2 linked regions of the Streptomyces collinus genome follow. The protein of the gene in region 2 interacts with the protein of the main gene of each other region in a pairwise test. Links are inferred from orthologs where the notes say so. Each region holds a gene or a part of one and is shown on either strand. Other genes may lie near its edges.

What was found.
Region 1: the proteins of RFN52_RS21485 (region 2) and dnaE interact in binary tests that used the Escherichia coli proteins (3 or more experiments, as listed by UniProt). The link is inferred for Streptomyces collinus from one-to-one orthologs.

Annotation. Positions count from the first base shown.
Region 1 is NZ_CP133771.1:2,279,945-2,295,907, forward strand. What follows is about bases 7,315-11,419. They hold dnaE (DNA polymerase III subunit alpha), read right to left. Parts: upstream 11,055-11,419; coding sequence 7,515-11,054; downstream 7,315-7,514. Other genes in these bases: RFN52_RS10295 (hypothetical protein), read left to right, coding at 7,315-7,417; RFN52_RS10305 (DUF2252 domain-containing protein), read left to right, coding at 11,272-11,419. Outside these bases: RFN52_RS10255 (hypothetical protein), read left to right, coding at 1-1,022; RFN52_RS10260 (LON peptidase substrate-binding domain-containing protein), read left to right, coding at 1,034-1,774; RFN52_RS10265 (hypothetical protein), read left to right, coding at 1,875-2,342; ybaK (Cys-tRNA(Pro) deacylase), read left to right, coding at 2,434-2,931; RFN52_RS10275 (AAA family ATPase), read right to left, coding at 3,031-3,723; RFN52_RS10280 (ABC transporter permease), read right to left, coding at 3,780-4,601; RFN52_RS10285 (ABC transporter ATP-binding protein), read right to left, coding at 4,705-5,679; RFN52_RS10290 (NYN domain-containing protein), read right to left, coding at 5,814-7,028; more of RFN52_RS10295, read left to right, coding at 7,250-7,314; more of RFN52_RS10305, read left to right, coding at 11,420-12,612; RFN52_RS10310 (hypothetical protein), read left to right, coding at 12,682-13,380; RFN52_RS10315 (thioredoxin domain-containing protein), read left to right, coding at 13,497-14,315; RFN52_RS10320 (alkaline phosphatase D family protein), read left to right, coding at 14,408-15,963. UniProt on the Escherichia coli protein: DNA polymerase III is a complex, multichain enzyme responsible for most of the replicative synthesis in bacteria. This DNA polymerase also exhibits 3' to 5' exonuclease activity. The alpha chain is the DNA polymerase catalytic subunit.
Region 2 is NZ_CP133771.1:4,711,890-4,726,544, forward strand. Bases 8,186-10,982 are described here. They hold RFN52_RS21485 (pyridoxal phosphate-dependent aminotransferase), read right to left. Parts: upstream 10,280-10,982; coding sequence 9,092-10,279; downstream 8,186-9,091. Other genes in these bases: RFN52_RS21480 (hypothetical protein), read right to left, coding at 8,339-8,908; RFN52_RS21490 (hypothetical protein), read left to right, coding at 10,407-10,682. Outside these bases: ATP-dependent chaperone ClpB, read left to right, coding at 1-30; RFN52_RS21440 (hypothetical protein), read left to right, coding at 688-1,215; RFN52_RS21445 (YbjN domain-containing protein), read left to right, coding at 1,485-2,015; RFN52_RS21450 (phytoene desaturase family protein), read right to left, coding at 2,491-3,942; RFN52_RS21455 (hypothetical protein), read left to right, coding at 4,409-4,759; RFN52_RS21460 (DUF5819 family protein), read left to right, coding at 4,762-5,436; RFN52_RS21465 (HTTM domain-containing protein), read left to right, coding at 5,433-6,455; RFN52_RS21470 (serine hydrolase domain-containing protein), read left to right, coding at 6,461-7,306; RFN52_RS21495 (DUF2617 family protein), read left to right, coding at 11,247-11,774; RFN52_RS21500 (polyamine aminopropyltransferase), read left to right, coding at 11,923-13,578; RFN52_RS21505 (SRPBCC domain-containing protein), read left to right, coding at 13,690-14,526; RFN52_RS21510 (aldose epimerase family protein), read left to right, coding at 14,615-14,655. UniProt on the Escherichia coli protein: Shows aminotransferase activity with methionine and histidine as substrates, and to a lesser extent also with phenylalanine.

The sequences.
Region 1 (15,963 bases), 2.4 Mb from region 2 along the record:
CCATGGCAATGCAGCTCCCGTTCATCCGTGCGAGCCGGATGGCAAGGACCTCCCCCCACCTCGTCGGCGAGCCGTGCGCCGACGACGAGGTGCTGCTCGACGCGCCCGACGCCCGGCTGAGCCCGGCGCTGGTCGCCGCCGCCCGGGGTGACCACGTCCCGGCCGCCTCGCTGCTCCTGGCCACCCGCGTGGCCTCGGAGTGGGAGCGGCGCGACCGGTACGTGACCCGGCTGGCCGCCTTCGCGCGCTCGCGGCCCGAGTGGCTGGACGCCTGGCTCGCCACCGCCCCGCAGGACCCCGACGCGCTCCTGGTCGGGGCCCAGCTGGCGGTGGACCGCGCCTGGCAGTCACCGGCCCGGGCCGAGCTGCTGCGCGAGGTGAGCCCGCTGATCACGGCAGCGGCCCGGGGCGACCAGCGGGACCCCGTGCCGTGGCGGATCGCGCTCGACCACGCCCGGGGCGCACAGGCCGGGCACACCTACTTCGAGGAACTGTGGGCGGCGGCCGTCCGCCGTGCCCCGCACCACTACGGGTGCCATGTGGCGGCCCTGCGCTACCTGGCCACCTACTGGCACGGATCGCACCACGAGTGCTTCGACTTCGCCGACCGGGCCGCCCAGGACGCTCCCGCCGGCGCGCTCGTCCAGGCCCTGCCGCTGCGGGCGGCCTTCGGCTACCTCACGGACGACTGCGGGCCCGAGATCCCGCGTGAGCGGCTGGACACCGCGGCCGACCGGGCGATCGCGCTGTCCCCGCGGCTGCCGGCGGCCGACCCCTGGCCGGCCCGGATGCGCAACCTGCTGATCTTCGTCCTGGTGCGCCTGGAGCGCTGGCCCGACGCCGTCGAGCAACTGCGCCTGAACGGCCCGTACGCCACCTCCTTCCCCTGGGACCGGATGTCGGACGACCCCCTCGGGCACTTCCTGCGGGTGCGCGAGGACATCCGGGTCGGGGCGGCCGGGAACCCGTCCGGGCATCCACGGAATGAACGGGGCGGGCGAGTCCGTCCCGGCGACCATTAGGCTTTTACGTCGTGACCACCGTCCGGCTCCCCCTCTTCCCCCTGAACTCGGTGCTGTTCCCGGGGCTCGTGCTCCCGCTCAACGTCTTCGAGGAGCGGTATCGCGCCATGATGCGCGAGCTGCTGAAGACGCCCGAGGACGAGCCGCGCCGGTTCGCCGTCGTGGCGATCCGCGACGGCCACGAGGTGGCCTCGACCGCGCCCGGCATGCCCGACCCGACGGCCCTGCCCGAGCGGGGCCCGGCGGCCGGCTTCGGCCCGGACCCGGTCAAGGCGTTCCACAAGGTGGGCTGCATCGCGGACGCGGCGACGATCCGGGAGCGCACCGACGGCTCCTTCGAGGTGCTGGCGACCGGCACCACCCGGGTGAAGCTGCTGTCGGTCGAGGCGTCCGGGCCCTTCCTGACGGCCGAACTGGAGCCGCTGGAGGAGGAACCGGGCGACGAGGCCGCGCCGTTGGCCGAGGGCGTGCTGCGGTCCTTCCGCCAGTACCAGAAGCGGCTGGCCGGGGCGCGGGAGCGGTCCCTGGCGACGGGTGCCGAACTGCCGGACGAGCCGGGCGTGGTGTCGTACCTCGTGGCGGCCGCGATGATGCTGGACACCCCGGCGAAGCAGCGTCTGCTCCAGGCCCCCGACACGGCGTCCCGCCTGCGCGACGAGCTGAGACTGCTCCGCTCCGAGACGGCGATCATCCGTAGCCTGCCGTCGTTGCCGGCGTCGGAGCTGACGCGCGGACCGATGAGCCTCAACTGAGGGAAAGACACGTCTCGACGGAAACGAGGAGGACGGTTTCCCGCCGGAACGCAAGGGACGGATCCGGCCACCGGGACGACTGAAAACCTGTGGGGCCCCCGTGATCGACCTGCCTATGATCAAGCCGACCGGCCATGATCATGGCCATGACCGCATCAAGGGGGATACACACATGAGTCGTGCGCGCATTCTCAGCGTCGCCGCCGGTGTCGCAATCGGTTCCACGCTCCTGGTCGCGCCCGCGCACGCGGCGCCCTCGGCGCCCGCCGGGGCCCAGGACCGCGTCGAGTGCACCCGAATGACCAACGGGCAGCTGTGCATATCGCTGAACACGAGCCCCAGCCGCGTCGAGGTCTTCTACACGAAGAAGTCCGGCGGGCAGATCCGGGCGAAGCTGGGCTACCGCACCACCAATGGCGGCAGCACGTTCGGCCCGACGGAGACCATCTCGACGGGCGACCGGGAAGTCCAGACCTGGACCATGAGCTACCGCTGTGACATTGACTGGAAGGGCCTGATCAAGGTCGAGGGCCAGGGAACCTTCGAGACCCCGTGGGCGACCTGCTGACCCAGGCTCAGCAGAACCTCGTGTGCCGCCCCGTCCGGGACCTCTCCGGGCGGGGCGGTCCGCGTTCCACCGTCTGGAAGGATGCCGCTCCATGGCGAAGAAGTCGAAGAAGCAGCAGTCCGGCGGCACACCCGCGACCGTGGCCCTGACGGCGGCGGGCGTCAGCTACACCGTCCACGCCTACGACCACGACCCCGCGCACCCCTCCTACGGCGAGGAGGCCGCCGAGGCGATGGGCGTCTCGCCCGACCGCGTCTTCAAGACCCTCGTCGCGGACGTCGACGGCACGCTGACGGTCGCGGTGGTCCCGGTGGCCGGCCAACTCGACCTGAAGGCCCTGGCGGCGGCCGTGGGCGGCAAGCGCGCGGCGATGGCCGACCCGGCCCTGGCGGAGCGCACGACGGGCTATGTCCGGGGCGGCATCTCGCCCCTGGGCCAGCGCAAGACGCTGCCGACGGTCCTCGACGCCTCGGCCGCGGCGCACGCGACGATCTGCGTGTCGGCGGGCAGGAGGGGCCTGGAGGTCGAGCTCGCTCCGGAGGACCTCCAGAAGCTGACGGAGGCGGTCCTCGCGCCTGTCGGCCGTTAGGGCCCTTCTGATGGATCTCCGTGGAGGAAGGAGCGGTGTTCGGTGCGTGCTCTCGGCGTGCCGGGCATCGCGACGCCGCGGAGACCCACCAGAAGGGCCCTAACCGCGGGTGGAGGGCTCCTGGTACGGCCCGGCCGCGAACTCCGGCTCCGGATCCCGGGGTCCGAACAGCGCCATGAGCCCGAGGTGCAGCACCAGTGCGGCGAGCGGCCAGGCCAGCAGCGCCCCCTTCGCGCCCAGTTTCAGGGGCGCGTCGAACGTCACGCCCCGCCCGACGGCCTGAGCCTGCGCGATCACGTCCTGGGCGGGCCCGAGCCACACCCCGACGCGCCAGGCGAGCAGCGAGCCGAGCAGCCCTCCGAGGGCCAGCCCCATCACCAGCGGCACGCCTCCGCGCCGTCGCAGCAGGAAGACGACCAGGGCGCTGACGGCGCCGAAGCCCAGCCCGAGGAGCGTGAACGTGCCGTCGACCCCGATGGCCTGCTCCCCCTCGGTGTCCTTGAGGTAGACGACCCAGCTCTTCTCCACCACGTCGCCGACGAGCGGCACGTGCGGCGCGAGCCACCACCACAGCACTCCGAGCAGCACCCCGCCGAGCGCCACGGCCACCGCGATCACGGCGGCCTCCCGCAGTTCCGTCTTCATGCCGGGGCCGTCCTGTCCGTACCAGCCGTGCCCGGCGTACTCGGCGTGCTGCGACCCGGGAGCCTGCGGCCCGGCGGCCGGCGGCTGCCACGGCCCCTGTGCGGAGTGTTCGTGCGGCGGCGGTGGCGGAGTCAGTGGTGCGGTCACCCTGCCATCGTGCCAGGTCCGCTTGTGTGCCGCGTCACCGGAGGATCCCTCCTCGCTCACCGGACGGCCGCCCGGCGGTAGGCCCAGGTCGCCACGGCCAGCGAGACGACGCCCACCACCCCGCACACGGCGAGGTCACCGAGCACGAAGGCCCAGTCGGGATGCGGTCCGAAGGTCCGCGCGAAGGCCTCCACGCCGTACGTCGACGGCAGCAGGTCCCGCGTGAAGCGCACGACCTCCGGCATCCGGTCCGCGGGCAGCACGCCCAGCAGCAGCGCCGCCGACATGCCCAGCTGTCCGAGCAGCGTGGCCAGTTCAGGCCGGGGCGCGAGCAGTCCCAGCGCCGCACCGAGCCCGGCCAGCGCGGCGCCCGCGAGCGGGATCACCGCCATGAGGACCCACAGATGGGCCATCGGCAGCCCGAACAGCACACAGCCGAACACCGCGGTCACGACGGTCCCGGGCACGGTGAACGAGGCGTACGCGCCCGCCGCGCCCAGCACCACGGCCGCCGGCGGCACCGGCAGCGTCGCGTAGTGGTCGAGCCCGCCACTGGCCCGCAGCTGCCCGAAGTACTGCGCGAGCAGGTTCAGCGCGACGAAGGCCACCACCAGGACCGACGACCCGGCGACGACGGCCTGCGCCTCCGCCCCGTCGTCCACGACCCCGCGCATCAGGATCATGATCCCGACCGACTGGAAGGTCGCCACGAACAGCAGCGGGATCCGCGCCACCCGCGCCCGGGACAGCTGGGCCCGGTACACGGCCGCCAGCGACGGCCACAGCCGCGCCCGAGGTCCGAGCTCGGCCGCGCACGCGGCGGGCTCCTCCACGGCCAGGGCACTGCCCGGCAGGACATCGGCGGGTACGACACTCACGTCGCGCTGCTTCCCTTCGCTCGGGTCCACTGCGGCAGTCGCCTGTTCGGTACGTATGCGGCGGCCGGTCTGCTCACGGCCCGCGCGCCCGGTGTCCTCGCGCTCACACCTTCACCAGCCCCTGCTGGACGGCACCGCCGAGGGCGAGGTACACGTCCTCCAGGCTCGGCGTGGCCAGGGTGAAGTCGTCCAGGGCGGCGAAGGCGGCCCCGCCGGTGACGGTCGCGACGACCGCCCGGGCCTCCTCGGGCCCGAGCCGCAGCGTCCAGCGGCGGCCCGACTCCACGACGCGGTCCTTCAGCGCGGCCACCTCGGGCACGTGCAGCGGAGCCGCGTCCCGCCACACCAGGTCGACGCGCACCTCACCGGCGACCTGCTCCTTGAGCCCGGCGGGGGTGTCGCAGGCGATCACCCGCCCCCGGTCGAGGACGGCCACCCGGTCCAGCACCGTCTCGGCCTCGATGACGTTGTGGGTGACGAGCAGCACGGTCGTCCCGTGCTCGGCCCGGCGCCGGTCGACAGCGGACCACACGGCCCGCCGCGCCACCGGGTCCATGCCGGTGGTCGGCTCGTCGAGCACGAGCAGCGGCCGCTCCCCCACCAGGGCCGCCGCGAAGCACGCCAGGCGCCGCTGGCCCCCGGAGAGCTTCTTCAGCGGCCGCCCGGCGAGCGGCGCGAGCCCCAGCTCGTCGAGGACGGCGTCCCGCTCGGCCCGCGCCTGCCGTACGTCCAGGCCGCGCAGCCGCCCGGTGGTCTCGGCGGCGAGCGAGACGGTCAGCTCGTCGAGGGCGGTCGACTCCTGCCCGAGGTAGGCGAGGATCCGCGCGGCCCGCTCGGGGTGGCGGACGATGTCGTGCCCGAGGATCTCCACGCTGCCACGGTCGGGCCGCATCAGCCCGGTCAGCTGGCGCACGAGGGTGGACTTGCCGGCCCCGTTGGGACCGAGCAGGCCGAAGATCTCGCCGCGGCGGATGTCCAGCGTCACGTCGTCCGTGGCCCGGACCTCGGGTGTTCCGGGTGTGCCGCGCCGGCCCCGGACCGCCGGATAGGTCTTGGTCAGCCCGCGCACCGCGCACACGACGTCACCATCGTGCCGAAATGCCTGTGCCGCGCGCTTACTCACAAGGGACGAGACTACGGGGTCGGCGACCCTGGTCCGTTCTCGGGTCGGTCCATACCGGGAAATCCGTCGGCAAAGGACTCAGGGGCCCCTCAGTCGTCGAGGGGTGGGTGCTCCACGCCCGTGCGCACGCTGATCTCCCGCCAGAAGCCGGCCCGGATGGCGTAGCGGTCCCGCTCGTCGATCTGGTCGTCCTTGTGGGCGAGCAGGCCGAACCGGGCGGCGTAGCGCAGCAGCTCCCCGTCGACGCGGTGCGGGATGCGCGGGTACATCCCGGACAGTTTCTGCAGGTGGTTCTGGTCGCCGAGGCGCTCCACCCAGCGCCTCGCGAAGACCTGCCCCACTTCGAAGGGGTCACCGCCGACGGTGGTGATGTCCTCCTCGCGGTCGGCCCACCGCTGCTCCGCCGTGGTCAGCTGGGCGAGCGTCGGCATCGAAGCGGCCTCGGGGGGCTCGGCCGTGGGCCGGTCGACCCAGCCTTTGTCGGAGGACCACCGGAGGGTGGCGGAGGCGGGCTGCTGGGCGGGCTGGGTGCCGGGGGCCCGCAGGGCGGCCAGGTCCTTGGGCGTGGGGACCCCTTTGGCGGCGGGCACCCGCTCCTCGGTGCCGTTCTGCCCGGGACCGGTCTCCGCCGGGTGGCGGGGCTGCGGGGCGGGCCGGTCGGACGTGGCACCGAGCGCGGACTCGGGCAGCGGCGCGGAGAGGATCGCGGCGATCTCGGGCCGGGGCGCGGGCTGCGGCGCGCACGCCCCGGTGTAGTCCTTCGCGCGGACGGCCTTGGTGATCCATGTGCGGTCCAGGACGCGCCGCTCGTCGGCCTCGGCGACCAGGTCCTCGGACTGGTTGTAGTCGCCGTCGGCGGCCTGGACGGCCCACAGGTGGACGGCGACGCCGTGCTCCTTGGCGGCCATCATGCCGGGCAGCAGATCGCCGTCGCCGGTGACGAGGACGACGTCGGAACAGGCTCGGTTGCGGGCCAGTTCGGTCAGCTCGGCGTGCATCGCGGCGTCCACGCCCTTCTGGGCCCAGCGGCCGTCGCTGCGGGTCAGTGCGCCGAGCCGGACGGTGACCCGGGGCATCACGCGCAGCCTGCGGTGCTCGGGTTGCGGGACGCGGTCCGGGGCGCCGTCGAACCAGTAGATGCGTAGCAGCGGCTGCTGTGTGTCGGATTCGGCGCGTTCGCGCAGCCCCTGGATGAGGGCGGTGTGGTCGACGGTGATCCGGGACCGCGAGGGCTCTCCGGCGAGGAGACTCGCCGCGGCTCCCAGCAGATACCCAGCGTCCACCAGGACGATGCAGCGGTCCACGCGACTCACCCTCTTCCCAGGAGGTTTGCTTCGGGCTTGCTTCGAGTCTGCCCGACGGCGCGGAGGTTAACGGCCGGAACTCGATCTTCGGCGTGGCGTTTCGGGAGGTGCGGCTCCGACCACCCCTGTCACACACGGTAATTGTCCGACATGCGATCGTTGTCGGCCTGTGTGAATCTGGTCCCGGCCCTGGCCCCTAGTCCCCCACAGGAGGCATCACCATGGCCAAGAACAAGAACCGTGACCGTAAGCAGCAGCGTCCGACCGAGCGTGGTCAGCGGGCCGACCGCAGCCCCGCATCGCAGACGGAGCCCCAGGCCGAGGTCGAGGCGACCCCCGGCGAGATGGCGCCGTCCGGCAAGCGAAAGCGCAGCTTCGGCCACAACTGACGTCTGCGTGACGGGCTGTTGAGCCCACACACACGCACACGCACGAGGGGCGTACCCGATTGCGGGTACGCCCCTCAAGCGCATCGAGATCCGTGCTTCACCCGGCCAGGCAGGACGGCCCGAGCAGCACCTTCAGGTCTCCGAAGAGCGCCGGGTCCGGCTTCACCCGGTGCCGGTCCAGCCGCAGCACGGTCGTCTTGGTCGGTCCCTGGAGCTTGATCCGGACCTCGCTGTCGCCCTTGTGGTGGCTGAGCACCTCGCCGAGGCGGCTGACCAGCGGCGGGGTGACCCGGGTGGCCGGGATGGTGAGGACCACGGGCGCGTTGGTGCCCGCGTTCGACAGGTCCGGCACCATCAGCTCCATCGCGACGAGCCGCGGGATGTCCTCGCGCTTGTCGAGACGGCCCTTGACGAACACCACGGCGTCCTCGACGAGTTGGGTCGAGACCAGCTGGTAGGTCGCGGGGAAGAACATGCACTCGATGGAGCCGGCGAGGTCCTCGACGGTGGCGATGGCCCAGGCGTTGCCCTGCTTGGTCATCTTGCGCTGCAAGCCGGAGATGATGCCGCCGATGGTGACGACCGCGCCGTCGGAGTGCTCACCTCCGGTCAGCTGGGAGATGCCCGCGTCGGCCTTGTCGGACAGGATGTGCTCCAGGCCGAACAGCGGGTGGTCGGAGACGTACAGACCGAGCATCTCCCGCTCCTGGGCGAGCAGATAGGTCTTGTCCCACTCGTCGGGGGAGAACTCCACGTCGAGTCCGAAGCCCGGCTCGCTGGTCTCGGCCTCGCCCATGCCGCCGAAGAGGTCGAACTGCCCCTCGGCCTCCTTGCGCTTGACCGCGACCACGTTGTCGATCATCGGCTCGTAGTGCGCGGTCAGACCCTTGCGGGTGTGGCCCATCGCGTCGAAGGCGCCGGCCTTGATCAGCGATTCGGTGGTGCGCTTGTTGCAGACCACCGCCTCCACCTTGTCGAGGTAGTCCGGGAAGGAGACGTACTTCCCCTTGGCCTTGCGGCACCTGATGATCGACTCGACCACGTTCGTGCCGACGTTGCGGACGGCGGAGAGGCCGAAGAGGATCACGTCGTCGCCCTGGGCCGCGAAGTTGGACATCGACTCGTTGACGTCCGGCGGGAGCACCTTGATGCCCATGCGGCGGCACTCGTTGAGGTAGACGGCCGACTTGTCCTTGTCGTCCTTCACGGACGTGAGCAGCGCGGCCATGTACTCGGCGGGGTGGTTCGCCTTGAGGTAGGCCGTCCAGTACGAGACGAGTCCGTACGCGGCGGAGTGCGCCTTGTTGAACGCGTAGCCGGCGAAGGGGACCAGCACGTCCCAGAGGCCCTGGATGGCCTCGTCGCTGAAGCCCTTCTTGCGGGCGCCCTCCTGGAAGAGGACGAAGTTCTTCGCCAGCTCCTCGGGCTTCTTCTTGCCCATCACGCGGCGGAGGATGTCGGCCTCGCCGAGCGAGTAGCCGGCGATGATCTGGGCGGCCTTCTGCACCTGCTCCTGGTAGACGATCAGGCCGTAGGTGACGTCCAGGACCTCCTTGAGCGGCTCCTCCAGCTCGGGGTGGATGGGCGTGATGTCCTGCTGGCCGTTCTTGCGCAGCGCGTAGTTCGTGTGGGAGTTCATGCCCATGGGGCCCGGGCGGTACAGGGCCGACACGGCGGAGATGTCTTCGAAGTTGTCCGGCTTCATCAGCCGGAGCAGGGAGCGCATGGGGCCGCCGTCGAACTGGAAGACGCCGAGGGTGTCGCCGCGCTGGAGCAGTTCGAAGGTCGTGGGGTCGTCGAGCGGGAGGCTCAGGAGATCGATGTCGATCCCCTTGTTGGACTTCACCATCTTGACGGCGTCGTCCATGATCGTCAGGTTGCGCAGGCCGAGGAAGTCCATCTTCAGCAGGCCGAGCGACTCGCAGCTCGGGTAGTCCCACTGGGTGATGGTGACCTTGTCCGTGTGCCTGACCCAGACGGGGACGTGGTCGGTGATGGTCTCGCTGGACATGATCACGCCGGCGGCGTGCACGCCCATCTGCCGGACCAGGCCCTCGACGCCCTTGGCGGTGTCGATGACCTTCTTCACGTCCGGCTCGTTCTCGTACATCGCCCGGATCTCGCCCGCCTCCGAGTAGCGGGGGTGCTCGGGGTTGGTGATGCCGTCGAGGTTGATGCCCTTGCCGAGGACGTCGGCGGGCATGGCCTTGGTGAGGCGGTCGCCCATCGCGTACGGGTAGCCCAGCACGCGCGCGGAGTCCTTGATCGCGTTCTTGGCCTTGATGGTGCCGTACGTGCCGATCATGGCGACCTTGTCGGCGCCGTACTTCTCCGTCACGTAGCGGATCACCTCGACGCGCCGGCGCTCGTCGAAGTCGATGTCGACATCGGGCATGGAGATGCGCTCGGGGTTGAGGAACCGCTCGAAGATCAGGCCGTGCGGGATGGGGTCGAGGTCGGTGATGCCGAGGGCGTAGGCGACGATCGAGCCGGCCGCGGAGCCTCGGCCGGGGCCGACCGCGATGCCCTGCTTCTTGGCCCACATGATGAAGTCGGCGACCACGAGGAAGTAGCCCGGGAAGCCCATCGAGATGATGGTGTCCATCTCGTACTCGACCTGCTTCATGCGGTCGTCCGGGATGCCGTCCGGGAAGCGGCGGTGCATGCCGCGCAGGGTCTCCTCGCGGAACCAGCTGACCTCCGTGTACCCCTCCGGGATGTCGAACTTGGGCATGAGGTCGCGCTTCTCGAACATGCCCGTGGTGTCGACCATCTCGGCGATCAGGCGGGTGTTGGCGCAGCCCTCCTGCCAGGCGTCCGAGGAGTCGATGGCGTACATCTCGTCCGTGGACTTCAGGTAGTAGCCGGTGCCGTCGAACCGGAAGCGGTCGGGGTCGGAGAGGTTCTTGCCGGTCTGGATGCACAGCAGGGCGTCGTGGGCGCTCGCCTCGTGCGCGTACGTGTAGTGCGAGTCGTTGGTGACCAGCGGGGGGATGCCGAGCTTCTTGCCGATCTCCAGGAGGCCGTCGCGGACCCGGTGCTCGATCTCGATGCCGTGGTCCATCAGCTCCAGGAAGTAGCGGTCCTTGCCGAAGATGTCCTGGTAGTCGGCGGCGGCCTTGAGCGCCTCGTCGAAGTGGCCGAGGCGCAGCCGGGTCTGGACCTCGCCGGAGGGGCAGCCGGTGGAGGCGACGATCCCCTCGGACCACTGGGCGATGGTCTCCTTGTCCATCCGGGGCCACTTCTGCAGCCAGCCTTCGGCATACGCGTCGGAGGACAGCCGGAAGATGTTGTGCAGGCCGGTGCTGTTCACGGCCCACATCGTCTTGTGGGTGTAACCACCGGAACCGGAGACGTCGTCCCGCTTCTGGTGCGGCTGGCCCCACTGGATCTTGCGCTTGTTGCGCCGGGACTCGGGCGCGACATAGGCCTCGATCCCGATGATCGGGGTCACACCGGACTTCTGGGCGGTGTGGAAGAAGTCGTAGGCGCCGTGGAGGTTGCCGTGGTCGGACATGGCGATGTGCGTCATGCCCATCTCGTTGCACGCGTTGAACATGTCCTTGAGCCGCGCGGCACCGTCCAGCAGCGAGTACTGGGTGTGGACGTGCAGGTGCGTGAACGGCGGCTTTGACACGGCTGCGGCCTCCAGAGGAAACATACGACACATGGGGCCCGGCAGGCTGCGGACAGTCTGGGGGCAGCGTCGAAGTCTATGCCTCGGCACTGACACCTGGAGGGCCGACCCGCGTACCTTCATGCGAGGGTTCGCGGGCACTCCCGCGGGCCGCCGCACGTTAGGATCCAGGGCGGACCTGCCGCCCTGACACGCATGCACCAGGAGGCACCCAGCGATGTCGTTCCCGCAGCTCGACGGCGAGCACCGCGGTGAGGAGATCCTCGCCGTCTTCGACACCGCCTTCGGCGAGCTCCTGGCCGCCGACCCGGCCGCGTTCCGCGTGAAGTTCCGCAAGATGGCGGCCTCGGCCTTCGCCTTCTACCGGGGGACGGCGGGCCTCTTCTACCACGACCTGACCGTGTCTGATCAGTTCGGGTCGAAGCAGGGCGGCCCGTACCTGGACGAGCGCACCTCGCGCGTGTGGATCCACGGCGACCTGCACGCGGAGAACTTCGGCACGTACATGGACGCCAACGGCCGCCTGATCTTCAACGTCAACGACTTCGACGAGGCCTACGTCGGCCCCTTCACCTGGGACCTCAAGCGCCTCGCCGCCTCCATCGCGCTGATCGGCTACGCGAAGGCGCTCAGCGACGAGCAGATCTCCGAGCTGGTGACGATCTACGCGGTCGCCTACCGCGAGCGGATCCACGCCCTGGCGACGGGCGCGAAGAGCGACGAGGTGCCGCCGTTCACGCTGGACACCGCGCAGGGCCCGCTGCTGGACGCGCTGCGTGACGCCCGCTCGCTGACCCGCTTCGGCCTGCTGGACTCGATGACGGAGATCCGCGACTTCGAGCGCCGCTTCGCCTCCGGAGGCGGCTCCGTCGAGCTGGACGCGGCCACCCGCTACAAGGTCCTCGCCGCCTTCGACGGCTACCTGGAGACGCTCCCGGACAGCTCGCTGGCCCGCCCGGACTCCTACCGCGTGAAGGACGTGGTCGGCCGGCGCGGCATCGGCATCGGCTCGGCGGGGCTGCCGTCGTACAACATCCTGCTGGAGGGGCACAGCGACGCCCTGGAGAACGATGTCGTGATCTACATCAAGCAGGCCCAGACCCCGGCCGTCTCCCGGCACATCACGGACCCGGAGATCCGCGGCTACTTCCAGCACGAGGGGCACCGCACGGTCATCTCCCAGCGTGCCCTGCAGGCGCACGCCGACCCATGGCTGGGCTGGACGGAGCTGGACGGCGCGGGACAGCTGGTCGCCGAGGTCTCGCCGTACGCGGTGGACCTCGACTGGGGAGACATCGACGACCCGGAGGAGATCGCCCAGGTGGTGGCCGACCTCGGCCGGGCGACGGCTACGATGCACTCGGCGGCGGACGACCAGTCCGGTGAGTCCCTGGTGCCGTTCTCCACGGAGCGGGCCATCGACGCGGCGCTCGCGGCCGACGAGGAGGGCTTCGCCCCCCTGCTGGTCGACTTCGCGCACACCTACGGCGCACGCGCGCGTGCCGACCACCAGACCTTCGTGGACCTGTTCCGCAACGGACGGATTCCGGGGCTGTGACGGCAAGGCCTCTCACAGGCATCCTTTAGGGGTCCCTTACCGGCCCCCATGACAGACTCTCCTTTCGCTATGGACATATCCGGGATCCGCCTCAGAGCCGTACGCGCGGCGCTGTTCACGGCCGTGGTCGTGACGCTCAGCACCGCGTCGCACGTGCTGCTGTCCCGGGCCCCGCTGCCGGTGGGCACGGTGGCCGCGGTCGCCGCCGCCGTGTTCGTGATCGCGTTCGCCCTGGCCGGCCGGGAGCGCTCCTTCGGTCGGATCGCGGCCCTGCTGATCCCGCTGGAACTGACCGCCGACACGGTGTTCACCACCGGCCAGCACGCCTGTTACGGCCGCGCGGGCGGCCCGGTCGCCGGGCCCCTGCGCTCGGTCGGCCTGGATGTGCTCTGCGGCGGCGGAGAGGTCGGCACGCCCCTGGCCCGGATGGCCGGGGCCACCGGCACCGAGCGGCTGGCGGCCGCGGTCGCCCACGCCGAACCGGCCACGGCCTGGCTGCTGCTCGGGGCGCACGTCGGCGTCGGGCTCCTCGCCGCCGTCTGGCTGCGCCGCGGCGAGCGGGCCCTGGCCCAGCTGCTGCGGGCGGTGACGGCGACGACGTTCCGGCCGCTGCTGCTGGCGGTCGCCGCGGTCGCGGTGGAGCGGGCCCCGGCAGGGCGGCGCCTGCCGGCGCGTACCGCCGACCGCACCCCCACCGCCCGCGACCGGATCCTCGCGTACTCCCTGGGACGGCGTGGACCGCCGTGCTCACCCGCCTTCGCGCAGTAAGGCACCCGCGTCGCGGGAGGCGCCTTCGCCCCCGGTGCGGCACTTCCGAGCACCAGCAGTCCCCCTACGCATTCCGCACACCCCAGGTGTGCGCGTCCCCTACGGAGAACATCACCATGAGCAAGCGCAACAGCCAGTCGGCGAAGACCGCGGCCCGCGAGCGGCTGCGCATCGAGCGCGAGCGCGAGGCCAAGCGGGCGAAGACCAAGCGGCAGGTCATCGTCGCCTGCTCCATCGTCGGTGTCCTGGCGATAGCCGGTGGCATCGGGTACGCGGTCGTCCAGGCCAACAAGCCCACCCACTGGGAGGCGGTCAAGGACGAGAAGGTCGTCACGCCGGCCAACACCACGGGCACCGACGGCACCACGGTCGTCATCGGCAAGGACTCGGCGAAGAAGACGCTGAAGATCTACGAGGACCCGCGCTGTCCCGTGTGCGCCCAGTTCGAGCAGACCGTCGGCCCGACCGTGAAGAAGGACATCGACGACGGCAAGTACAAGATGCAGTTCGTCGGCGCCACCTTCATCGACAACAAGGACAACGGCGAGGGCTCCAAGAACGCGCTGAGCGCCATGGGCGCCGCGCTGAACGTGAGCGACCAGGCGTTCCTCGACTACAAGGCCGCGCTGTACTCGGCGAAGTACCACCCGGAGGAGACGACCGACAAGTTCAAGGACGACAGCTACCTGATCAAGGTCGCGGACGCCGTCCCCGAGCTGAAGGGGAACAAGAAGTTCCAGGACGCGGTCGAGAAGGGCACCTACGACGCCTGGGCCATGGCCATGTCGAAGACCTTCGACGACAACAAGGACGGCGTGAAGGGCACTCCGGGCTTCGTCATGGACGGCAAGCAGCTCACCGCCGACAGCCAGGGCACACCGCTGATGACGGTGGCCGACTTCAACCGGGTCGTGGGCGAGGCCCTCAAGAAGTGACGGCCGGTCAGGGACCGGTCGGCGTGTGAAGAGCGGGCGAACTTCCGGAGTTCGCCCGCTCCGGCCCATACCGACCAGTAACCTGATCGGTCGTGACCAGTCGATACAGATCATCGAATACGTCAGAGGGCATCAACTCCCTCACCCCGCGCCGCCGTACGGTCGTCAAGGCCGCGGCGGCGACCGCTGTCCTGGCCGGCCCACTGGCGGCGACCCTGCCGGCGCGCGCCGTCGACCAGGCTCCCGCCTTCCTGCACGGCGTCGCCTCCGGGGACCCGCTGCCGGACGGCGTCCTGCTGTGGACCCGCGTCACTCCGGTACCGGAGGCGATACCCGGCTCCGGAGCCGGCCCGGACACCGAGGTGAGCTGGACCGTCGCCGAGGACAAGGCGTTCACCACCGTCGTCGCCAAGGGCTCGACCACCGCCACGGCCGCCTCCGACCACACCGTGAAGGCCGACATCCGCGGCCTCAAGCCGGGTACCGACTACTGGTTCCGCTTCTCCGCCGGCGGCACCGACTCCCCCGCCGCACGCACCCGCACCGCCCCCGCGCACGACGCGGCCGTCACGGGCCTGCGCTTCGGCGTGGTCTCCTGCGCCAACTGGGAGGCCGGCTGGTTCTCCCCGTACCGCCACCTCGCGGCCCGCGGCGACCTGGACGCCTGGCTGCACCTCGGCGACTACATCTACGAGTACGGCACCGGCGAGTACGGCACCCGCGGCAAGGTCGTCCGCCCGCACGCCCCGGCCCACGAGATCGTCACGCTCGCCGACTACCGCACCCGGCACGCCCGGTACAAGACCGACCCGGACCTTCAGGCGCTGCACGCCGCGGCCCCGGTCGTGGCGATCTGGGACGACCACGAGTTCGCTAACGACGCCTGGCCGGGCGGGGCGGAGAACCACACGGAGGGCGCGGAGGGCACCTGGTCCGCCCGTCAGGCCGCCGCCAAACAGGCCTACTTCGAGTGGATGCCGGTGCGCACGGCGATCGCGGGCACCACCTACCGCCGGCTGCGCTTCGGCAAGCTCGCCGACCTCTCCCTGCTGGACCTGCGCTCCTTCCGCTCGCAGCAGGTCAAGGTCGGCAACGGCGAGGTCGACGACCCGGACCGCACGCTCACCGGCCGTGCCCAGCTGGACTGGCTCAAGGCGGGGCTGACGTCGTCCGACACCACCTGGCGGCTGGTCGGCAACTCGGTGATGATCTCGCCGTTCGCCATCGGCTCGCTCTCCGCCGATCTGCTGAAGCCGCTGGCCAAGCTGCTGGGCCTGCCCCAGGAGGGACTCGCCCTCAACACCGACCAGTGGGACGGCTACACCGACGACCGCCGCGAGATCCTGGCGCACCTGCGGACGAACGCGATCCGCAACACCGTCTTCCTCACCGGCGACATCCACATGGCCTGGGCCAACGACGTGCCGGTGGACGCCGGTACGTATCCGCTGTCCCCGTCGGCCGCCACGGAGTTCGTCGTCACCTCGGTCACCTCGGACAACCTCGACGACATCGTCAAGGTTCCGGAGGGCACGGTCTCCGCGGTCGCCGCGCCGGTCATCCGCGCCGCCAACCGCCATGTCCACTGGGTCGACACCGACCGGCACGGCTTCGGCGTCCTGGACATCACGGCCGAGCGCGCGCAGAT
Region 2 (14,655 bases):
GTGGGCCCGGCGACCGGCAAGACCCTCTGACCGGCCGCGCACGCGCTTGACGGCGGCCCGCTCCGCACCTGCGGGGCGGGCCGTGTGCGGCTCCGCTGTATGCCGCGCCCACGCCCGTGTCCGCACCCGGGCCCGTACCCGGGCATGGTTCCCGCCGGTTCGCCCGGACCTCGTCCGTGACGCCGTCGTCCGGACGTGAGGTATCCGGCCAAGTCGCCGCGCCGCCCGCATGCCGCGGTCCTTCCGCTTCACGGCACCGCCGCGACGTGCCGCCTTGTTCGAACGACTTTCCGTTTCCAGTTGCCGGTTCCGCTCCCGAAGCGGTTATCGGCCACGTCCTCTCGGCTCTCTGTCGGCGTGTTACCGGTGTGTCTAAAGTGGCCGGGCTGCCAGTGAAGTGGACCTGACCAGTCCGTCCTGGTGCGTTGACCATCCACGGGGGGATTCAGCCATGCACGTCATCCTGCGCGCCTTCACGCCGCCGCCTGCCCGCTGACGGGGAGGGAGCACCTCGCGGCCCGCGCCCGCAACGGCGGCCGCTCACGCCCCCTTGCACTCGGCGAGAACGCGTCCGCGTTCCCCGGCCGATGCTCCCCGGCCGGCGTTCTCCTCCGCACAGGTGACCAGCCCCCGGCCGGTGCCCTGCCCGGCCCTCGCGTGTACTCACTCCAGCCAGAAGGAATGCCCATGCGCAAGCTCCTGACCGCAGCCGGTCTCACCTCGTCCGCCGTCGCGCTCGGCGTGCTGTTCGCCGGCCCGGCCGCCGCCTGGACGGCCTCGTCCCAGTTCGACGTCGTCTTCCCCGGCCAGAAGCCGCAGACGACCTACTACGTGGAGAACACCGGCGCGAACACCACGTCGAACGGCAACATGACCGGGAAGTCGGTCGTCTACTGGCAGCTCGGCGTCGACCAGGTGATCGACGACTCGAAGCGGTTCACCAGCTTCAAGATCACCACGCGCATCGAGGCCCGCCTCGGCAAGGCCGCGGACGACGAGGTCATCACCAAGAAGACGTGTGACATGACCACGGCCATCAATGAGCGCTACGCGTGGTCCTACGACTCCCCGGAGAACACCTGCGTCGCCCCGCCCACCGTCTACGACGGTGAGCTGTGGTGGTCGTCGGACGCCACGGTCGTCTACGACATCGAGGGAGACGGCAAGGGCGCCATCACCCAGGAACTCGCGGGCACCACCCTGATCCACGGCTGACCGACGTTCCGCCGCTGCTCCCGCGCCCCCGCCGGGGCCCGCGCGGCCGCCGCGCCGTCCGACCGGTGCCTCGCCCACTGGTGTCCGTGCACGGACACCGACCAGGTCCGGCGCGCCTGACAGGTGCGCCGGGGCTGCGGCGAGGTACCCGGTGTTTCCGCCGACCGGCCGGATCCTGTCAGCCGTGGGCTGACGGGGCCGGTCCGGGCTTGCCACCCCCCTCCCCGCATGGGGGAGGATGGCGGAATCCGTACGAAGGGAAATTCACGGTGACCATCGACCCGTCCTCGATTCCGAACTTCGGGGGCCAGCCCGAGCCGCAGCCCGGCAGCGGCCCGGCCGGCCCCGTCGTCCCGGATCAGGACCTCGTGAAGCAGCTCCTCGACCAGATGGAGCTCAAGTACGTCGTCGACGACGAGGGAGACCTCGCGGCGCCGTGGGAGCAGTTCCGCACCTACTTCATGTTCCGGGGAGAGGGAGACCAGCAGGTCTTCTCCGTGCGGACGTTCTACGACCGGCCCCACGAGATCGGGGCCAAGCCGCAGATCCTGGAGTCGATCGACGACTGGAACCGCCGCACCCTGTGGCCCAAGGTCTACAGCCACACCCACGACGACGGCACGGTCCGCCTGATCGGCGAGGCCCAGATGCTGATCGGCATGGGTGTCAGCCTGGAGCACTTCGTCTCCTCGACGGTCAGCTGGGTGCGCGCCGCGATCGAGTTCGACAAGTGGCTCATCGAGCAGCTCGGTCTCGAAGAGGAGATCAACGAGGCGGAGAAGCCCGAGGACGACGAGTAGGCTCCCGACCCGAGCCCCTCACGGCGCGTCGGCGCGTACGCACAGGTACGCGCTGTACGCGCCGTTTGCCTTTTCGCAGTCGGACGGACCCTGCTCTGCGCCGATGTTTCCGATGAGTAGAGTGAACGGCTGACTGAAGATCGTAAAGAGGGGAGCACGGGGTGCGTCGGTTACTGGGCGTAGCGGTTTCGATTGCGGGGATGGGTCTCGCGTTCTGGTTGGTCTTGGGTCCTTCAGCGGATTGGGAGGGCGGTGCGAGGTTCGCGCGCTTCGCCCTGTTGCTGAGCTGCTTCTTGGTGATCGGTGGTGGCGTGCGCTTGATCTACCCCGACAAATCCAAGGACGAGCCGACCGAGGTCGCCGGGTAATCCCGCACACCGACCGGCCAGGGTGCGGGCCCGGACGGGTGTGTCCTGGCCGGACGAGGTGGCCGACGTCGGCGAGCGGGAGACCTGCTCACGACCCCGGCGGATACTCACCGCGGCCCGAGGTGCGGCGGAGTGCGGATGCCGAACTCGCGGCGGAGGGCTGACAGCGCGGCAAGGTAACCCGACATACCGTGAACACTCGGGCCGGGCGGCGTTGACGCAGAGCACATGTAGACACCGGTCAGCGGTGTGCGGTAGGGATCGAAACGTGGAACAGGGCGCATAACGGACTGCCGGAGCGTCATTGCGCCCGCTCCGATGTCCCCGCCCACATAGTTCGGGTTGTACGCCTCATACTCGGCACCGCTGATCCCGCGTCGATGGATCACCGTGTCGGCGAATCCGGGCGCGTAGCGTTCGATGCGCGCCGTGACCATCGCGGTCGGGTCCCACGCGTCGCCGTTGGGGACGTGCGCGTAGGCCCACACAGGACGTCGCCCCGGTTTGGCGCGGCTCGGATCGGCCGAGGCGGGGTCGACCAGCAGAACGAACGGTTCCTCAGGTCGGATGCCGGCGGCAGCCTTCGTCTCGGCTTCGAACATCTCTGCCTGGGTTCCCCCCAGATGAACGGTTGCGGCTTGCCCCACGTCAGGGTTGGCCCAGGGAATCGGCTCAGAGACGAGGAAGTCCACCTTGGCCGCTGCCGGCCCGTACCGGAATCGTGCCAGGCCTCGCCGGTAACCGGCCGGAAGCAGGTCACCCGCTATCTCCGTGAACGTCTTGGGGCTTGTGTCGAGAAGCACCAGTTTCGCCCGGGGGAGTTCATCGAGGCTGGTCACGTGGTGATCCGTGTGGAAGGTTCCGCCGTGGGCGGTGATGTCGTCGGCGAGCGCGTCGGCGATGCGAGCGCTGCCTCCCTCGGGGATCGGCCAGCCGCTGGCGTGCGCGAGGTGTCCGAGGAGCATGGCGACTGCGCCCGAGGCAAGGGAAGGGAGTTTGCCGACCGCGTGCGCCGCCACCCCGGTGAGGAGCGAGCGGGCTACCTCGGTACTGAAGCGGTGGGGCGCCAGCGCAGTGCCATGGGCAAGCAAGCGGGAACCCAGGAGCGCTGGGACGGCAAGGCTCCTGGGGAGTCCTCGTTGCCCCGACAGGACAAAGTCGACCAGTTCCTCGGAGTGGTTGACCAACGGCTGCATGAGACGACGCCAGCGCTCACCGTCCGGACCGAGATGGGCGCAGGTCGCTTCCAGATCCCGGTGAGCAAGGCCGGCGAGTCCGTTTTTCAGGGGGTGAGCGTAGCTGATGGATGGATACAGCATGTTCACCCCCCGGGACGCCAGGTCGAACTGACGAAAAAAGGGGGACACAACGGCCATAGGGTGAACGGCGGAACAGATGTCGTGTTCTATCTCGGCATCGAAGAGTGGCTCCGTCCGCAGCCCGCCTCCGATGGTTGTGCGGGCCTCGTACAAGGCGACCTTGAGGCCCGCCCGCCCGAGAGTGACCGCAGCGGCAAGGCCGTTCGGGCCGGTTCCAACCACAATCGCATCGGGTTCCATGCGTCCTCCCAAAATTTTCCACTCAGAGCCGACGGAACTTGGAACCACCCGACGGCAAAAGTCATCCGCGGCGACTTTATGCGGGCACCTGACGGCATGTCACAGCGACAACAGGTGCAGACCGATGCGGCCGCCTGGTGGAGACTTCCGGAACGTCTCATTCCAGGCCCGCTGTGATGATCATCACGTGACCACTCCTTGAGATGCCTGCGTCAATCTCCATAAGATCATCAGGAATCGCGACGGGCGCCGGGAATCACCTTGCAAAAACAGGTTGACATACGGAGCGCGTGTCGCGAGGAATCTTCCGACTTCGTCGGAGGGCTGATTCGTCCACGGGGGGCGAGCGGTCGAAGATGCCTGACCAGCTTCTTCAAGCATGCCGCTATTGATGTCTGACCAACATCTCGGGTGTACCGCTGCTCTCCCCTCAGGCGATCAGGCAGTAAACAATAGAGGGGAAAACATGAAGAAGAAGAATGCCGCTGCCGTCATCGGCGTGGCCATTGCCGGCACGTTCCTGACCGTGTCGATGCAGGGTTCCGCTCAGGCCTCCACGCCGCCGCAGGCGACCGGGGCCCTGAGTGCTCAGGCCACCACCGAGGACGCCCCGAAGGCGCCTCAGGCCCGTGCTGCCGGCCGGGCTGCCGCGGCGGCCGGCCGTGCTGCCGCTCGGGCCACCGTTCACGCGCGGGCCGCTGCGGGATCCCTCGCGAACCAGGCGGGGCAGGTTGCCAACAACTTCAGCCTGTTTGCCCCGCCTGCCAAGGTGTCGGGTGACGGCGCCTCTGCTGCGGCGACTGTTTTCGACAGGTGACAATGCGCCATCGGCGCATCCAGAGGGCGGCACTGCTGGCTGGTGCCGCCCTCCTGGGCGCCCACTTCTCTATCGCGGCGTTCTCCCAGGCGCCACTCAGCCCAGCCAAGATTCAGCTGCATGGAGTTATCAGCGGCTATCTGGAGCCGTACTTCACGCAGAACTGGAGTTTGTTCGCTCCTGATCCGACGAAAGACGACCAAGGGATAGTTGTGCGCGCGAAGTGCGCAGACGGTGCGGTCACGGATTACTACGATGTGACCGGCCCCTTGATCAAGGAGACTCAGGAAGACCGATTCTTCCCCTCTCGTACGGTACGGCTCGTGAGCAACGGGCTCAATCAGCTCAACGATTCGGATGACCTGTTGTGGCGTCTCCGCCAGAAGCAGAAAGAGGAGAATAGCGAAGGCTCAGAGGCGAAGGGCGGAAAGGATAAGCGTGACATCCCTCTGACGCCCTACGAGAAGAGCCAGCACATGGACGCCGAGCGCTCCTTGTCTCGTTTCGCGCTGACCCGGATAAACAACGTCTGCCCGGATGGCACGGACCCGACCGCTGTCCAGGCGCGCATGTATATCAAGAAACTTCCTCCGTGGTCACAGCGAAAGAACGCAAAAGCGCAGAGCACGCTGGACATTTACGACTTGCCGTGGAAAAAGGCGGTTGAACTGCAGTGAGCATCAAGAAAACGATTGACTCAGCTGCCAGTCGACCCGTCGCCGCACTGGGAGTTTCAGGAACCCGTGCACTGCTGGGCTTCGTCGGGCTCATGTACTACCTGAGCCACTACGGCGATCGGAGCTACCTCTTCGGCCCGGGAGCCGATTCGGTCCTGCCGCACCGCCTCTTCCTCGAACAAATCCAGGAGAAGGGAAGCTTCAGCCTCTACGCCTGGAGCACGTCCGAAGTCTGGTTCGAAGCGGTCTTCCACCTCGGCGTGCTCGCCGCCCTGGCTGTGACCGTAGGAGTGGGAGGCAGAGCGGTTCTCGCGGCGCACGGGATCCTCCTCTGGTCGCTCTACGAACGGCAGTCGGCCTTCCTGGACGGGGGAGACAACCTCGCCCAACTCGTGATCCCGTTTCTGCTCCTGACGAACTGCTACCAGAACTTCTCGTTCTCGAGCGGAGTCGCCGACCGTGTCGTCGGGCGACTCCCGGGGAGCGTGCGAGCGCTCGGTGTTCCGCTGCACAACCTCGGCGTAGTGGCGATCGCCGTACAGATGTGCCTCGTGTACGTGGTGAGTGGTCTGTACAAGGTGCAGGGAGACGTGTGGCAGGACGGCACCGCGCTCTTCTACATCATGCGCGTTCCCGAGTTCGAGCTGCCAGGTTTGTCCAACCTCGTCTACAACAACGACCTACTCGTCTTTCTCGGCACCTACAGCACCACTTTGTTCCTGGTGTACTTCCCTATGGGGATCCTGGTGCCCAGCTTGCGCCCGTGGACTGCGGCGGCCTCCATCGCGTTCCATGTGTCCATCGGCGTGTTCATGGGCCTCACCGCGTTCGCCCTGACCATGATCGCCTGCGACCTCATCTTCCTCTCCTCCGCGCTGTCCCGCGCGCGCAAGCTCGCACGGACCCTCCGCGAACGCTGGACACAGAAGCAGCCCGGGAGCATCCCGACGGTCACCGACCAGGACGCACCGGAAAGTGACGCCCCGGCCCCTGTCCCCGTTCCCCAAGCCGCGAGGTGAGGGCCATGCGCCGCGTCCCCACCTGCATCATCGGCAGCTCCCACACCGCTCCGATCGTCACCGGCAAACACGACCCCGACAAGTACGCAGAGGTGGGCTCCTTCACCAAGGTCATCACCGGAACCATCCTGCAGCAGTTGGCCGAGCAAGGTGTCCTCACGGTTGACGACCCCGTTGAACGATGGCTCGACGTCCCGTCAGGAACCGGCATCACCCTGCGCCACCTCGCCGAGCACACCTCGGGTCTGCCTCGCCTGCCCCCGGGCACCTCTCGCCTCGACCCGTACCGGAATTTCACCACTGACCGGCTGCGCCAACTGCTCGCCGGTTTCGACCGGCTCACCGATGGTCCCGCCGGGGAGCATGAGGAGTACTCCAACTTCGGCTACGCGGTGCTCGGGGCGGCACTGACCGCAGCAACGGGGCAGGAATACGACGAGCTCGTAGCCGTGCACGTGCTGTCCCCGCTCGGCCTGCCGCGAGAGGCCATGACTGCCCGACCGCCACAGCACAGCAGCTCGCTGCCGACCGGATGGTTCGGCCGCAGGGTGAAACCGTGGACCATGACGGGAGCCATCCTGCCCGCAGGCGGCCTGTGGGCGAGCCCCCGCACACTGGCGCGTGTGCTGACCGGCCTCGTACTCGACCGTTCGCTCGGGGAACCCGGCCTCGGATGGCAGCGTTCGGGGCCTCTGCCTCTGATCTGGCACAACGGAGCGACAGGCACGGCGTCTTGCTTTGCCGGCGCCGTGCCTGACGGCCGCTGGACGGTGGTCCACCGCCTGAGCGGCTCGCCCGACGCGACGGACCGCACCGCCCTGGAATACCTGCGCACAGCGCATTCCCAGTGAATCGAGAAGGGGTCACGATGCGTGCACATATCCGAGCTGCTGCCATCACGGGCATCAGCGCCATCCTGCTCGGCACGGCGGCCTCGGCTGTCGCCGCAGAGAGCGCCAGAGCGTCGGCCCCTGTCCCCTGGTCGGCCCCGTACGCCACCGCTTCCGCCTCGGGTGAGCGGTGGACCGAAGGGACAGGCCCCACTCCGACCCTGGTGATCAAAGGGAAGCTGTCGAACTCCGCCGAGGGTTGCTACTCGCTGTGGACGAAGTTCAATGCCGACCTCGTGCCGGGCGTTCCACGCAAGCAGGCAGAGCTGTGCGGTCCGGGCAGTGTCCCTGTCGAGGTGCGGCGGTCGTACTCGTTCACGACCACCGGCAGCCTCACCGTGTGCAAGGGCATACAGAACACCCATCAGTGCGGCCCCTGGCAGAGTGTGACTTCATGGCCTGTCACCAAACCGACGGGGTGACGTCAGCGAGACACTGAAGTCGGCTGGGAGTTGGAGCGTCGAGACACAGCTCCGCCCACACGGTCTTGCCCACCGGGCGGCGGGACACCGACTCCCAGCGCTCGGCGAGGACGTCCACAGGACCAGCCCTCGGCCGGACTCGCCTTTGGGACAGGACGAGGGCGCGGCCGTGGGCAGCCGCCTGGCGGAGTCAGCGTCCGCGACCTCGACGCGCAGCAGGCCCGCAACCGGCGCTTCACGGTCGTGCCCTCCGCGGGCAGCCAGGTCACGGTGCCCGTCGCCTTGACGGGCAGCGGTATCTCGGTGCCGTAGCCCAACTGGCCGTCCACCGTGGTGCGTTCGGTCAGCGTGGTCCGGGTGACCGGGACGGTGGAGCCGGAGCGGGGCGGGGCGGAGGAGCCCTCCTGCGACCCGCCTCCGCCGAGGCCGAGCGCACCGACCACGGCGACCGCCGCCACGACGACCAGAGCCGACGCGACCAGGACCGTACGCCGTCCGCGCCGACCGCGCGGCGGCGGCGCGGGAGCCGCCCCGTGCTCGTGATCGGTCTGCACAACCGTCTCCGCCATCGTCAGCCCTTGCCCGCGGGCTGGTCCGCCGGGTCACCGATGATCGGAGCGCAGACACGCGTGGCACGCTTGGCTCCCGCCGACGTCTGGTTCCATTCGGAGCCCTGCGCGGTCCCCTCGGGCCCGGGATCGGGAAAGTCGGGGGCGCCGTTCTTCTGCATGCAGTCGGCGTAGTCACGCTTGACCTTGATCTGCTCGGGGCTGAGCGTGGGCTGATTGGCGTTCTCAAGGCCCTCGGGGACGGCCGCCTTGAGCGAGGCGCACTTCTCGGAAGCGTCCAGGAACTTCGTGTTCTTCTTCAGCGCCGCGTTGTTGCCGAAGTCGACCTCCCCCTTGGCGTCCGGGTCGGGGGCGTCGACCCCGTTCTCCCGCAGACATGTCACCCACTCGCGCTGGGCGTTCACGTACGCGGCCACGTCGTCGCCGCCACTCGGCGCGGTCGTCCTGCCGGATGCCCTGTCGCCGCCCGCAGTCGGGACCTTCGGGGTGTCGCCCTCGCCCCCGCAGCCGGCCAGGGTGATCGCCATGACCGACGCCGTCACCACGGCCATCAGCACCCGGTTCGTCCTCATCGGTTCTCCCGCCTCCTGTCGCGGCCGACCGCGGGCGCGGCAGGCCTCCCGACCGTAGGCCGGAGGTGATGAAGAACCTTTGAAGAACCTGTCATCCGATCATGCGGCGGGCCGATGCGCTTCGGACGGGACACCACGGCAGCCGGCGACTCCCGCGCGACGGTGGCGCGGAACCGACCCGAGCTACGCCTTCAGACGCTTCACGGCCTCCTGAAGTACCTCTGTCCGCTTGCAGAACGCGAACCGTACGAAGGGGGCGCCCTCCTCGCGGTGGTCGTAGAAGACCGCGTTGGGGATGGCGACGACGCCGGCGCGTTCCGGCAGGCCGCGGCAGAAGGCGAAGCCGTCGCTCTCGCCGAGGGGGCGGATGTCGGTGGTGATGAAGTACGTGCCCGAGGGGCGGTAGACGCGGAAGCCCGCCTCCGCCAGGCCCGCCGCCAGCAGGTCCCGCTTGGTCAGCATGTCGGCGTGGAAGCCGGTGAAGTACGACTCGGGCAGCGAGAGGGCCTCGGCCACCGCGTACTGGAACGGGCCCGCCGAGACGTACGTCAGGTACTGCTTCGCCGAGCGCACGGCCGTGACCAGCTCCGGGGCCCCCGTCACCCAGCCGACCTTCCAGCCGGTGAACGAGAACGTCTTGCCGCTGCTGGAGATGGTCACCGTCCGCTCGCGCATCCCGGGGAACGTCGCCAGGGGTACGTGCTCGGCGTCGTCGAAGACCAGGTGCTCGTACACCTCGTCCGTCACCACCAGCAGATCGCGTTCCACGGCCAGCTCGGCGATCGCGGCCAGCTCCGCGCGCGTGAGGACCGTGCCGGTCGGGTTGTGCGGGGTGTTGATCAGCAGCAGCCGGGTGCGGTCCGTGACGGCGTCGCGCAGCTCGTCGAGGTCGAGCCGGAACCGGCCCTCGTCCTCGTGCGCCCGCAGGGTGACCGGCACCCGGCGTCCGCCCGCCATCGCGATGCACGCCGCGTAGGAGTCGTAGTAGGGCTCGAAGGCGATCACCTCGTCCCCGGGCTCCAGCAGCGCCAGCAGGGCGGCGGCGATGGCCTCCGTGGCGCCCGCGGTGACCAGGACCTCCGTGTCGGGGTCGTAGGACAGTCCGTAGCGGCGCTGCTGGTGGGCGGTGACCGCGGTCCGCAGCTCGGGGACGCCGGGGCCCGGCGGGTACTGGTTGCCGCGGCCGTCCCGCAGGGCCCGTACGGCGGCCTCCCGGATCTCCTCGGGGCCGTCGGTGTCGGGGAAGCCCTGCCCGAGGTTGATGGCGCCGGTGCTCAAGGCAAGGGCGGACATCTCGGCGAAGATCGTCGTCCCGAACTCGGCGAGCCGGCGGTTCAGGAGGGGGCGCGCGCTGGAGGTCATGCCGGTCATCCTGCGCCGAAGCTCTGGAGTTCCTCAACTTTGTGTTGGCCCGATCCGGGGCCGGGCATCACCGCCTCACGCAAGAGCGAGGCGCCCACGGGGGGCCGCTTCGGGGGAACGAAAGGAGGGTGACGCCATGATCGTAGGCATCATCCTGGCGGTGGTCGGAGTCGTACTGATCGGGGCGCTCGTCTCCCAGGCCCGCAGGGGCGGCACCCGGCGGACGACGCGTCGCGGGGCATGGGCGTCCACCGGCGGTTCGAGCAGCAATGACAGCGGCAGCAGCGGCAGCTGGTGGGTCGGCGGGGGAGACTCCGGCTCCTCCGGCGGCGGAGACAGCGGGGGGCACTCCTGCGGCGGCGGGTCGTCCTGCGGGGGTGGGGGCGGTGGCTGCGGCGGCGGAGGCAGCTGACTGACGTCGGCCTTCCTCACGGCGAGGAGCCGTATCACCGAACGCGGGGTCCGCACCTGAGCGGGCCCCGCGTCGTGTTGTCCGGGGTGCCCGGACGGACCGCTGCTCGAACGGCCGTCGGGCGGCTTCGGGCGCATCCGGGCCGCATTCCATGCCTGTCGGACAACTTGCTTCTCGTGGACCGGGGTTCGGGCGTTGCCCGCGCAACTGCTCCCGGAAAAGGGCGATTTCGAGTGGCGGCCGGAATCGCGGGCTCCCCGTGCGGCCCGGCTCCTGGGCGTGCGGCACGGCGCACCGGCGCACGCCATCCCCGGCACCGGCGCGCGCCGCAGTTGAACAGTTGAGCTGTGGAGCCCTCTGAGGGGTGGAAACCCTACGAACTTGGGTAAAAACGCTGTGATGGAGCCACCGTTCATGATTCCCTAAGTCACCGACGCAGCCCCTCGGACGTTCTGCGGACCTTCTGAAACCGGCCGACCGGTTTGACCCGGGCCGACATCCCCCGGTGCGACCGGGGCGCAGCGGACCCATCTCCCTCTCCTTGTGTGCTTGCGGAGCCGATCCATGCTCACGACCCTGAACACCTCCTACACCGACACGCGCGCGGCCGATCTCGCGTGGGCCCTGGGGCGCGAGCCACTCCCCGCACTGGCCGTGCTCGACCTCGAACTCGCGGACACCAGACTGCAGTTGCGACTCCTCGGCGCGTCCCATCAAGTCCTGCTGGAGGAAGAGCGGGGCAGCTGCTCGGAGACGGTGGCGTGCATCGCGGGCAGCAGCACCCCGCTTCCGCTCGGCGTCGCCAAGCGCGTGGGCGACTGGGAGTACGAGTTCGCGGCCCGGGTCGAGGTCCTCTCGCCCGGCTCCTTCGCGGGCCGCGCCCAGGAGTTGCTGGCCCTCGTCTCCGACCATCCGCACGGCCTCGTCGGCGTCTTCCCCGGCAGCCCGTACGCCTTCACGGCCCTGCTCGCCCAGCACCACGAGGGGCAGGTGCGGTGGCGCACCTGGCACGCCTACCCGCAGGACGGGCAGTTGGTGGCGACCCGCACGAAGGTGGGGGTGCGCGTTCCGGCGGCGGTCTCCGTCGGCTGATCCCGGCCGACCGCTGCCCGGCCCGTCGAACCGCGTGCGGCGATCCGTATACGGCGATCCGGATCTCGTACGGATATCCGGCCTCTGTAAACCAGCACCACACGTGTGGGTGACGAACCGCAGTCGAGGCGTGACGTAACGTCGCAGCGTGATCGAGCCGCACGCGCCCGCCCCGCCCGGTTGCCCGCCGCCCCGGAGCGCCCCGGGTGACTCCATCGGCCCGGCGCGACTGCCCGTCCGGCCCGGCACCGGACGGTTCCTGGTCCTCGCGGGCGTGTTCGTCTGCGCGGCCTGCGGACTCGTGTACGAGCTCGAACTCGTCGCACTGGCCTCGTACTTGATGGGCGACTCCGTCACCCAGGCGTCCGTCGTGCTGTCCGTCATGGTCTTCGCGATGGGCATCGGCTCCCTCGGCGCGAAGCGGCTGCGCCCGCTCGCCGCGGCCGGCTTCGGCGCCGTCGAGGCCGCCCTCGCGCTCGTCGGCGGGTGCAGCGCGATGGCCCTGTACGCGGTGTTCGCCTGGACCGGCGACTGGGGCGGGATGTGGGCCAACGGGCCGCGCTGTCTGCTGGTCGCCTTCTCCCTCGCCACCGGGCTGCTCATCGGCGCCGAGGTCCCGCTGCTGATGGAGCTGATCCAGCGCATCCGCCGCCAGGACGCGGGCGGCGCGGTGGCCGACCTGTCCGCCGCCGACTACGTCGGCGCCCTCGTCGGCGGCCTCGCCTTCCCCTTCCTCCTGCTGCCGTTCCTCGGCCAGTTGACCGGGGCCCTGCTCACCGGCGCGGTCAACGCGGTCGTCGGCGGCGCGCTGGTGCTCGGCCTGTTCCGCCGGGACCTGACCCGGCGCGCCCGGTGGCTGCTGCTGCTCGGCAACGCCCTCGTCCTCACGATCCTCGCCACGGCCGCCGTCCTCGTCGACGACTTCGAACGGGCCGCGCGGCAGGCGGTCTACGGCGGGGACGTCCGCGTGGCGCTCCGCACCGGGGTCCAGGAGGTCGTCCTCACCGGCGGCACGCACGGGCGGCCCCTCGCCCTGTTCCTCGACGGCCGGCTGCGCGTCAGCGAGCGTGACGAGCTGCGCTACCACGAGGCCCTCGTCCACCCCGCGATGAACGGGCCGCACGCGCGCGTGCTGATCCTCGGCGGCGGGGACGGCCTCGCCGCCCGCGAGGTGCTGCGCCACCCGGGAGTCGAACGGGTCGACGTCGTCGAACTCGACGCCGAGGTGGTCCGGCTGGCCCGCACCGACCCGGCCCTGTCCGCACTCAATGAGCACGCGTTCGGCGACCCGCGGGTCCACGTGAGGACCGAGGACGCCTTCGGCCGGCTGCGCGGCGCGACCCCGGCGGCCTACGACGTGGTCGTCTCGGACCTGCCGGATCCGCGCATCACGGCGAGCACGAAGCTGTACTCGCAGGAGTTCTACGGCCTGGCCCGGCGCGTGCTCGCCCCCGGCGGCCGGCTCGTGGTGCACACCGGCCCGGTCGCGTCCGGCCCCCGGGTCCACTGGACCGTCGAGGCGACCCTGCGTGCGGCCGGCCTGCGCACCGCCCCGTACGGCACGGGCGGCCGCCGCACCGCTTCCGACGCCGGACCCGACCGCGCCCCCGCCGACCGTTCCCGGGCGCCCCGGGACTGGCGTTTCGTCCTGGCCGCCCGCACGGACCCGCGGCTGGGGCTCGACCCGGACGGGCCGCGGCCCGGTGTCCTGACGGAGGCGTCCCTCGCCGCGGGCGAGCGGGCGGCGCGCGGTACGCGGATCGCGGGGCTGTCGGCGTCGACGCTGGTGCATCCGCGGTACTGAGGGGCCCGAACCGCCGGGCGGGGCGCGAGGATACGCCTGGCGGGGGTGGATCGGGGGTGAATCCCTCAGGCGGGGGTGCGTTTCGGGCTGTGCTGGGTAGAGTCCGTCGACATGGAGCACGAGGTGTTCGTTCCGGTTCCGGCGGAGCGGCTGAGAGAGGTGCTGGACGACCCCGCGCGGGTCGCCCGGGCTGTTCCCGGGCTCCAGCAGGACGCCGGCGCCGAGCCCGTCGCCGGGCGGCTGAAGATCCGGGTCGGCAGCCACTCCGTCACCTACCGCGGTGCCGTACGGGTCTCCCGGCGGGACGACGGCACCTACGTCGTCGAGGGCGAGGCGGAGGAGTCGCGCGGCAGCGGCTCGGTCGCACTCACCCTGCGGATCGCCCTGCGGGATGCGGAGGACGGCTGCACCGTCACGTACGACGGCACGGCGTCCGCCGACGGACGGATCAAGGACCTTCCCGCGGAGACGGTGGAGGGCGCCGTCACCCGGCTGCTGAACCGTTTCGCGGAGCACCTGGCCACGGCGGCCACCCATGACGCGAAGGACGCGGACGGCACGGACGGCGAGCGTGCTGGGGCCGGAGCCGAGGAGCGGACCCCTGCCGACCCCGGTCTCACCGAGGAGCCCCCTCCCCCCGCGCGCCCCTCCGCCTTCGGTTCCGACCGCCCGGCCTCCTCCTTCGGACACGCGGACGAAGAGCACGAGGAGGATGAAGAGGGCGAAGGGGGCGAGGAGGGCATCGCCGAGGCGGCGCACGCGCGGCGGACCATGATCGGACGCAGCGCCGAGGAGGTCGACCACGCCCCGCCGCGCGGGCGGTACGCGCCGGTGCCCGCACCCCAGACCGTGTCGCCCACCGCCCCGCTGCGCTGGGCGGCGCCCGCGGCGGCGCTCGCGGTGGCGTCGGCCATCGTGGCGGTCCGGGCCCTGCGCCGACGCCGCTGAGCCGCACCCCGCGGGCGGACCGGGCGGACATGGCCGAACCACCCCGCAACCGGTGAGGCCCTCTTGATCACCCCAGTAGGGTCGTCCCGTGAGTGACGAAGACATCACGCTGACCGCGGGTGACGCGGA